DNA from 3 places in the Lachnospira hominis (ex Hitch et al. 2025) genome. Region 1 is predicted to be linked to each of the others. Evidence: predicted binding sites of a transcription regulator. Region 1 holds the regulator's gene; each other region holds the start of a gene.
What was found. The regulator HrcA, encoded in region 1, represses chaperone genes, less so after heat shock. The targets are predictions, from matches to a motif close to TGTTAGCACTCNNNNNNNNNGAGTGCTAACA.
Positions count from the first base shown of each region.

Region 2: a site for HrcA is predicted at 1,252-1,282, ahead of groES (co-chaperone GroES). Genes of this name have one in related genera too.
Region 3: a site for HrcA is predicted at 1,366-1,396, ahead of WMO38_RS01575 (Hsp20/alpha crystallin family protein). Genes of this name have one in related genera too.

Region 1 covers NZ_JBBMES010000001.1:203,631-206,921, reverse strand. Annotated here, with positions in the region: gene dnaK (molecular chaperone DnaK) at 1-419, opposite strand, end outside; gene grpE (nucleotide exchange factor GrpE) at 507-1,130, opposite strand; gene hrcA (heat-inducible transcriptional repressor HrcA) at 1,149-2,222, opposite strand; gene WMO38_RS00910 (arginase family protein) at 2,362-3,144, opposite strand.
Region 2 covers NZ_JBBMES010000002.1:226,505-229,795, forward strand. Annotated here, with positions in the region: gene WMO38_RS03075 (DNA-3-methyladenine glycosylase family protein) at 242-1,135, shown strand; gene groES (co-chaperone GroES) at 1,341-1,625, shown strand; gene groL (chaperonin GroEL) at 1,685-3,291, shown strand, end outside.
Region 3 covers NZ_JBBMES010000001.1:341,503-344,793, reverse strand. Annotated here, with positions in the region: gene WMO38_RS01585 (GTP-binding protein) at 1-298, opposite strand, end outside; gene WMO38_RS01580 (hypothetical protein) at 545-670, opposite strand; gene WMO38_RS01575 (Hsp20/alpha crystallin family protein) at 736-1,176, opposite strand; gene WMO38_RS01570 (hypothetical protein) at 1,559-1,768, opposite strand; gene WMO38_RS01565 (TVP38/TMEM64 family protein) at 1,796-2,449, opposite strand; gene WMO38_RS01560 (DUF308 domain-containing protein) at 2,446-3,030, opposite strand; gene WMO38_RS01555 (hypothetical protein) at 3,183-3,291, opposite strand, start outside.

The DNA of each region.
Region 1 (3,291 bases):
TCAAGGCCTGCAATCTTACCGGCATCCTTAGTTGCCTGTCTCTGTGCATCGTTGAAGTATGCAGGAACTGTAATAACTGCTTCTGTAACTTTTTCACCGAGGTAGTTTTCTGCATCAGCCTTTAATTTCTGGAGAATCATAGCTGAAATTTCCTGTGGTGTGTATTTCTTACCATCAATCTCAACCTTGTAATCTGTACCCATATGTCTCTTAATAGATGAAATTGTCTTGTCAGCATTTGTTACTGCCTGACGTTTTGCAGGATCACCTACAAGTCTTTCACCATTCTTTGTAAATGCTACGATTGAAGGAGTTGTTCTAAGACCTTCTGTATTTGCGATAACAACCGGCTTACCGCCTTCCATAACTGCTACGCATGAGTTTGTTGTACCTAAGTCAATACCAATAATCTTTCCCATATTAATCTTCCTTTCTGTGCAATGCACATTAAATACTAATTTCAATTGTCATAATGTAAATGCTGCAATTAATCACTCAAAATCCAACTAATTGGCAACCTTTACCATGCTGTGACGAATCACAGTATCTCTATATGTGTAACCCTTCTCAAATTCTTCAACTACTATTCCTTCGCCTACTGAATCATCTTCAACATGCATTACTGCATTATGAACATCCGGGTTAAACTCCAAACCAACTGCCTCGATAGGTTTAACTTCAAGATCTTCAAGCATCTTCATTGTCTGCTTGTAAACCATATCCATACCTTTGGCAAATGGTGTTTCCTTTTCTTCATCCGTGATTGCTTTAAAACCACGTTCAAAATTATCAACAATAGGAAGTAACTTTTTAATTACATCTGAAGCTCCCATTTCAAACATTGCTGACTTCTCTTTATCTGTACGCTTTCTGTAATTGTCAAACTCAGCCATCTGACGCTTAACTCTGTCCTGCAGTTCATCAATAACAGCGTCTCGTGGATCTTTCTTTTTATTATCAGATTTATCATTATCTGTATCACCTGCCGCTTCCGCATCGCTTGCAGTGTTATCTGCATCTGCGTTATCAGCCTGAGTTTCTACAGTTTCAGCGTCTTTTTTTTCAGTCTTATCAATATCTTTTTCTAATTTTTCATCTTTCTTCTTTAAATCTTTTTCTTTCTTTGACACTTTTATATCCAACCTTTCCTATGATTTCTTAAAGACATCATCCAGTTGATTCTGAATTGTCTTAAGTTTTTCAACAACTTTATCATAATCCATACGTTTCGGTCCGATAATACCTATCGTTCCACGCATGCCATCCTGCAGCTCATAAGTTGCTGTAACTACGCTACAGTCTTTCATTGACTCAACCGGTGCTTCATTTCCTATATATACCTGAATTCCTGTATTATCGGAATTATCACTCTCTGTATCTTTTACAAAATCAGTAAGTGACTGTTTTTCCTCAAGTGCATATATAAGCTCACTTGCTTTCGTCGAATCGCTAAGCTCAGGATATTTGAAAATATTAGTTGCACCGCTGGTATATATCTTTAAATTATCTTCTCCGCTTATTGTCTCAACAATAGCATCAACAACTTCTTTTACAAGCTGCATATGCTCTCCTGCCTGATTCTCCATCTTAGATACAATACTAAGATTCATCTCCTGCAATGAAAGTCCTGTAAGGCTCGTATTCAAAAGAATGTTAAGCTTTAAAAGATTCTCCTGTGATAAATCTTCACTTACTGTTATTACCTTGTTACGGATTATATTGCCTTCCATAACAATAACCGCCAGAATCTTATTTGTTTCAAGCTGCGAAAGCTGGACAAATTTAAGCTTGTTACCTTTAACCTGTGGTGCACTGACCATTGTTGCATAGTTAGTATCTTTTGCAAGCACTTTTGCAACATTCTGAAGAAGTTCTTCAACCTTATCGACCTTCTGTGAAAGGATACCCTGCATTGACTCAACTTCTTTTTCTCTGTCTGTCACTACCTGCTCCCTGTTCACAAGTTCTGTCTCTTTCTGACTCATCATATCATCCACATAAAATCTGTAGCCTTTATCTGTAGGAATTCTTCCCGCTGATGTATGAGGCTGGACAATATATCCAAGTTCTTCAAGGTCTGCCATCTCATTTCTGATTGTGGCCGAACTCAGTTTCAAATCTGCATATTTGGATATGGTTCTTGAGCCAACCGGTTCGCCTGTTTCAAGATAATTTTTAATGATTGCTTTCAGAATCTTAACTTTTCTGTCATCAAGTTCCATTGACTCTCACTCCTTATCCATAAATAAATGCTGCTTATTTATCTCATGTTAGCACTCGTTAAATTTGAGTGCTAACATTTGATATACATAAAATAACACTACCTCATATTAATGTCAACACCCTTATTAAATTTTTTTATTAAGAAATTCTAAACTTTAAAAATCTCATATTAACTGCCTGGTTTATTTCATTATAAATGCTGCCAAATTCTGAATTTACCGCCTCATCCATCTCTCCGCAGATGTCCATACCTATAACTTTACGCATTTCAAATGTGTCCTCAATTATTGCAAAAAGCTCATCAACACTCATGATTCCCTGATTCCAGTTTGTTTTATATTCTTTTTCATCAAGCACATCTTTATCAACCGAAATATATACAGGTCTTTTTCCTGTCCAGCATTTATCTATAAGTTCATTTTCAAGACCATACTGTTGTCCTCTCTTTTTAAGTATTGTCTGCTTTGTAATAAACTTTACCCCCAGCTCCTTCATTTCTTTATCTATATTATCTTTGTCAACACCTACAACAGTTACTTTCCCTTTAAAGCCGGAATCTTCCACCAGATTTCTAATCCAGCCGCCGCATGATAAAACATCACCAAATGCCGGCTTTTGCATATCAGAATGATTATCAAATACTATCAGGTCAAACGGCTCCTCTATAAGACTTAACCATAAAAGTGTAAGATAATGGTAATTGCCTCCATCAATAAAATGAATACCTTTTGTCGGATATTCTTTCATCATTTCACGAAAATTTTCTTTTGCCATATCATCACAATATCCGTTTGTCCCTGTCATACTGACAGCATCTATAACTCCAGCACCGCCTTTTTTTAATTTATCAATAAATAAAGGTTGTTCATCATAAATTCCCGATACATTAACTAATGTTACATTCCCATAATCGTCCTGCATATAATACCCCGCTTTCATTTTTGTCTTTCAAATTTTCCATATAATTGAAAACATATTCTCCCCTCTGATACAAGATATGAAAAAAGCTTCTGCAAAACAGATTCCAATCCATTTTGCAAAAGCTTTATGCTTTATAATTAATTCCGA
Region 2 (3,291 bases), on a different contig from region 1:
AACTTTGGCTCATTACTCGCGTAAATCCGTGCCCTTGCAGGAGCAGAGGATTTAGCCTCCTTGTTTTGCGAAGCAAAACTGTCATTGTGTTACATTGTTTCTAAGTATTCTACTCTATAAACAAAATTTTTTAAAGTGCAAAATATAAAATAATAATAAAAATTCGTATTTTGCAGTTACAGTGTGATATTATATGAGAAAAATGAGCAATAATATTACATGACAGATATGGGGTATACATATGGACGTTGAATATAAAGGAAAAGATACTATAATACATAATCTGAAAGATTTTGATCTGGGACAGACGATGGAGTGCGGACAGTGTTTTCATTTTCAGAAAATTGATGATGATGAATATGGAATGTCAGCATATGGAAAATTTCTGCATGCAGCCCAGAAGGATGATAAACTGTATTTATTTGATACAACAAAAGAAGAATTTGAAAAAATATGGTGTCATTATTTCGATTTGGATAGAGATTATGGTGAAATAAAGTCATTTTTGTTGAAAGAAGATGAAAAATTGCGTGAGGCTGTGGAAAAGATGTGGGGTGTAAGAATTCTTAATCAGGAATTTTTTGAGACATTGATTTCATTTATAATTTCGCAGAATAAGCAGATTCCGCATATCAAACAGATCGTTGCAAGAATTTCACACGATTACGGCAAATATCAGGGAAGTGTTGGCGGGATTGATTTCTATGGCTTTCCGACGCCACAGCAGTTGTCACAAGCAGATATAGATGCATTGAGAGAGTGCAAAACGGGATTTCGTGCTCCATATATTTATAATGCGGTTGAATTTGTGAATAATGAAATAATAAAAGAAGAGAATTTAAGAAAATGTGGTGTGGATGAATGTCGTGAACAGCTTATGAAAATAAAAGGTGTGGGAATGAAGGTTGCTAACTGTGTGAGCCTTTTTGGATTAGGTTACAGGGAAGCATTCCCGGTTGACGTCTGGATAAAGAGGATTATGCAGAGTCTTTATTTTGATGGCAAGGAACATTCCAACGCGGAAATAGAATCATACGGCGTGGAGCATTTCGGAAAATATGGCGGCTATGCACAGCAGTATCTCTTTTATTATGGAAAATCAGAAAAAATAGGATTGAAAAATAAGACAAATTAGTTCCTTATTGAACAGCAAAAAAATATTAAAAAATTATAATGAAATCATTAAATAAATAATATATTTAAAATAGCTGTTGACAAACAAAAAGGGTAGTGATATTTTAATGTTATCGTAATTAGCACTCGAAAATAATGAGTGCTAACAGAACAAGAGCTGCCAGCAAGGAAAGAATCAATGACAGCAGAATGGAGGAATATTAATTATGAAGTTAGTACCATTGGGCGACAGAGTCGTAATTAAAGCATTAGTTGCAGAAGAAACAACAAAGTCAGGCATTGTTTTACCTGGTCAGGCAAAGGAAAAACCACAGCAGGCAGAGGTAGTTGCAGTAGGACCTGGCGGAATGGTAGATGGCAAAGAAGTTAAGATGCAGGTTAAGGCCGGAGATAAGATTATTTATTCTAAATATGCAGGAACAGAAGTTAAGCTTGAAGATGAAGAATATATAATTGTTAAGCAGTCAGATATTCTTGCAATAATTGAATAATAGATAATATAGGCATTGAATTATAATTTGATTTAATATTTAATCAGGAGGCAATAATTATGGCAAAGGAAATTAAATATGGCATAGATGCAAGAAAAGCACTTGAAGCAGGTGTTAACCAGCTTGCAGATACAGTAAGAGTAACACTCGGACCTAAGGGAAGAAACGTAGTCCTTGATAAATCATACGGTGCACCGCTTATTACTAACGATGGTGTTACAATTGCAAAGGACATTGAACTTGAAGATAAGTTTGAAAATATGGGTGCACAGCTTGTTAAGGAAGTTGCAACAAAGACTAATGATGTTGCAGGTGATGGTACAACAACAGCCACAGTTCTTGCACAGGCAATGGTAAATGCCGGTATGAAGAATCTTGCAGCAGGTGCTAATCCTATTATTTTAAGAAGAGGTATGAAGAAAGCTACTGATTGTGCAGTGGAAGCAATTGCAAAGATGAGCCAGAAGGTTACTGGCAAAGACCAGATTACAAAGGTAGCTTCAATTTCAGCAGGTGACCCGGAAGTAGGACAGCTTGTTGCTGATGCAATGGAGAAGGTTTCTAATGATGGTGTCATCACAATTGAAGAGTCTAAGACAATGAAGACAGAACTTGACCTTGTTGAAGGTATGCAGTTCGACAGAGGATATATTTCAGCATATATGGCAACAGATATGGATAAGATGGAAGCAAATCTTGATGACCCATATATCCTTATTACAGATAAGAAGATTTCTAACATTCAGGAAATTCTTCCAATTCTTGAACAGATTGTACAGAGCGGTGCAAAGCTTCTTATTATCGCTGAAGATATTGAAGGTGAAGCACTTACAACACTTATTGTTAATAAATTAAGAGGAACATTCAATGTTGTCGGTGTTAAGGCTCCGGGCTATGGTGACAGACGCAAAGAAATGTTAAAGGATATTGCAATTCTTACAGGTGGTCAGGTTATTTCGGAAGAACTTGGACTTGAACTTAAAGATACAACAATGGATATGCTTGGACGTGCTAAGTCAGTTAAGGTTCAGAAGGAAAATACTGTAATCGTTGACGGCGAAGGCAACAAGGAAGATATTCAGGCAAGAATTGCACAGATTAAGGCTCAGCTTGAAGAGACAACATCTGATTTTGATAAAGAAAAACTTCAGGAAAGACTTGCAAAACTTTCTGGCGGTGTTGCTGTTATCCGTGTCGGTGCAGCTACAGAAACAGAAATGAAAGAGAATAAGTTAAGACTTGAAGATGCTCTTGCAGCTACAAAGGCAGCAGTTGAAGAAGGTGTTATCTCAGGTGGTGGTTCAGCATATATCCATGCATCTAAGGAAGTTGAAAAACTTACTAAGACACTTTCTGGCGATGAAAAGACTGGTGCTGAGATTATTCTCAAGGCTCTTGAAGCTCCACTCTTCCATATTGCAGCTAATGCCGGTCTTGAAGGTGCGGTTATTATCAACAACGTAAGAGAATCAGAAGTGGGTACAGGTTTTGATGCGTTAAATGAAACATATGTAAATATGATTGATGCAGGTATCCTTGACCCTGCAAAGGTTACAAGAAGTGCATTACAGAATGCTACAAGTGTTGCATCTACACTTCTTACAACAGAATCAGTTGTTGCAACTATTAAAGAAGATACTCCAGCAATGCCAGCAGGTGGTGCCGG
Region 3 (3,291 bases), 140 kb from region 1:
CATATACTCCTGATGGTTCTACTATAACACGGTCATAGCCGCACATTCCCATTGAAATCAGCTTTGTCTTAAAACGCCTCCTGTGGGTTTCTTCATCACATCCGCCAGAAATCATCTCCAATTCACAATTGTCGCTCATCAAATCCTGCAAAAGCATCATATCAACATTAATTGCACCATAATCATTTTCAAGAATTCCAACTGTCTGTCCCTGTTTTATAAAATATGATGCATATTTTTTTATAAATGTTGTTTTGCCTGCTCCTAAAAATCCTGTAATCAAATCAATTTTTATCATATATTTCTCCCATAATTATAAAGCTTTATTCAGCTTTCCAATTGTAAATTCAGCCAGTCTGTATTGATTCCTGCCGAAGCACTGTACTCTTAATACCTTAATAATTTTTCTAAATTATAACATAATTTTTATATCTAATGTTATTTAATTAAAAAAGCCATCGGAATTCGTACATCAACGAATCCTGACGGCTTTAATATTTTATTCAGTTTTCAATTCTATCAAATTGGATTATTATAGTTCATATTAATCATAAATATGTTTTTTATGTTTTCCTGTAACTGACTGTTCCTCAATATTGTGGTCAGCTGTTGCATTTACCTTCTGATGAACTTTCTTTTTCTTTAATGGATGTTTTGGATTCTTATCCATAACAATCGCTTCCTTTCCATTTTATTTAATATAATTGATAAATTTTTATTAAAAAACTTCAGCTATTACCCTTCAATAGCAATATACTTGTTATTTTCAACAGCTTTCTTTTCTTTCTTAGGAACTGAAAGTCTTAAAATACCATCTTCATATCTGGCCTTAATATCAGCCTGAGTTACTTCATCACCAACATAGAAGCTTCTGCTCATAGCACCGGCATAACGTTCCTTACGGATATACTTGCCTTCTTTATTCTTCTCTTCCTTATCAAGACCCTTAGAAGCACTTATTGTAAGATAACCATTATCAAGCTGTGCATTGATTTCATCTTTCTTAAATCCAGGTAAATCAATATCTACTTCATAGCCTGAATCTGTTTCTCTTACATCAGTCTTCATAACATTGCCTGCATGTTTACCATAAAGTTCTTTGTCAACTTCAGGAAATGAAAAATTCATCCAATCATCGTTAAATAAGTTTTCTCCAAAAATACTAGGCATTAACATAAGTCATCTCTCCTTTTTAATATCAAACCTACATATCTGTTTAACACTAGCAGCTATGCCTGCATTGGTTTCCCAATGTATTACACCAAGTTTTTTCGGAACCGGATAGAAAACTCATAGATTCTTTCAATCATTACCTAATCTCTTTTTGTTCTCTTCCTTTGTTCTTGACTATGTTATATACCTTTTTATTAGCAATGTCAAGAGGTGAGTGCTAATTTTTTTAAATTTTTTTATTTAAAGTGAAAATTAGCGAAACTTAAAAATCATTACATTTTCATATTCAGTTAAATGCAAACGCCCAAAACAAGCATTTTTATGGCACTTTATCACATATTATTTATCTGGTTTATTGTATAAATTTATAAAAGTGAAACTTAAATCACGCCCAATATGGGATATATTTTTTATATCTTGGTGCAGTGTCGGGATTCATCACTTTAATATATCCACTTTCAACAGCACTGTTAAGAAGTCTTGAAGCCTTTGCTTTCTCTTTCTCTCCCAATCCAAATATTTTGCGAACATCCGAATTAGAAATTCCTTCAAAATTAACATATGCCAGACAAGCCTGCATATAACATGTTCTCATTCGATCTTCTTTTGTTGTTAATTCAAATTATTTTCTGTGATTCATAACATAATTAACCACAATCGCCCCAACAGACACCGCTATTCTGCAAAGCAGAATAATCAAAAATTCAACTGAAAACGGATTATTTATTTTTTCACCCAATAAAGTCGTTGTCACAATGCTGAGCATTGACCCCGCTATGCCCGCCGCAAGATACTCCGCATATGGTGCGTCACATGCCCCAAAATAAAGGCTTACAATATCTCCCGGAAGAAAGCCAACTATCCTTGTTATAAAACATGCGAAAAAATTATTTTTGTGCTGATATACCGCAACCTGTGCCGCTTTTGGATACTTTTCACAAATACTTTTAACTGTCTGCTTACCTGCATATTTGCCAATCAGATATGGTATTGTTATAGTAACAGCAAGTCCTGCCGTACTTACTAACAATGCACTAAATGGCGAAAACATCATGCCACATGCAAAATATAGTACAGAAAGCGGCAGAACCACCGTAAGACTTTTTAACGCAAAAAATGTAAGCATAACAACTATTGCAAGCAGTGTATTATCCGGCGTGTATTCAATAATTGTATCTACCGTCAACGGATGCCCGGATTTTTTAACAATAACCGTAAGCATTATTCCTATTATACAAATTGCAATAACAGGAATTATTTTTCTTAACTTTTTCATCTTATATCATCTATCTCATCAACGATATCTTTAATTTCACCAACAAAATTTTTGCTTATCTTATGTATGCGGTATAACATTATACTATCAATAACACCACTTATAACAAAAATCACCCCAGCCATGAGAGCAGCTGATTTTACAGTATCCGGAGAAAAAAACATCATAATTATACCGGCAATGACAACTACACACGATAATACTACATAAATTCCCGCATTAAATCCAAATGCCTTCTGCATATAAACTGCCGTCTCCAGACATATGATTCCACTTATTATAATATAAATACTGAATATATACGAAAACAGAATTGATGTTATTCCTGAATGTGTAATAATAAAAATTCCCAATATACACTTTAATATTCCTTCAAACAACACACCTCTTACATACAATTCACTCCATATGTTCATATAATATATAAGGTCTATAAGTCCGTTTGCAAAAATAACAGCACCAGCAACAATCGCTGTGACTTCCATTGCTCCCTGTGGTCTTGCTATAAATAAAATTCCGATTATCAAAGTCATAATAGCATTAATCCACATATCAATTTTAATTTTCTTTAATATCTTCATAACTACCGCCGCCTTTCTTTTATTTGTCTTTATTTTAACAAAAATAAAAGCATAAAAAAACAGGCAAATGGTGATAAAATGTCTGTTTTTATAACATCATATCTTCGTTTGCCCGTTTTGTGCCAGCCACGTGGCTTTTAACATCATGTGATTTATAACAGTTTTAAAAATTCCTCATAAAATTCGCGTTCTTTTTGCTTTGCCGCACGTGCTTCATCTGAAATATCTGCTGATAAAGACAATGGATTTTCAAGAGCATAC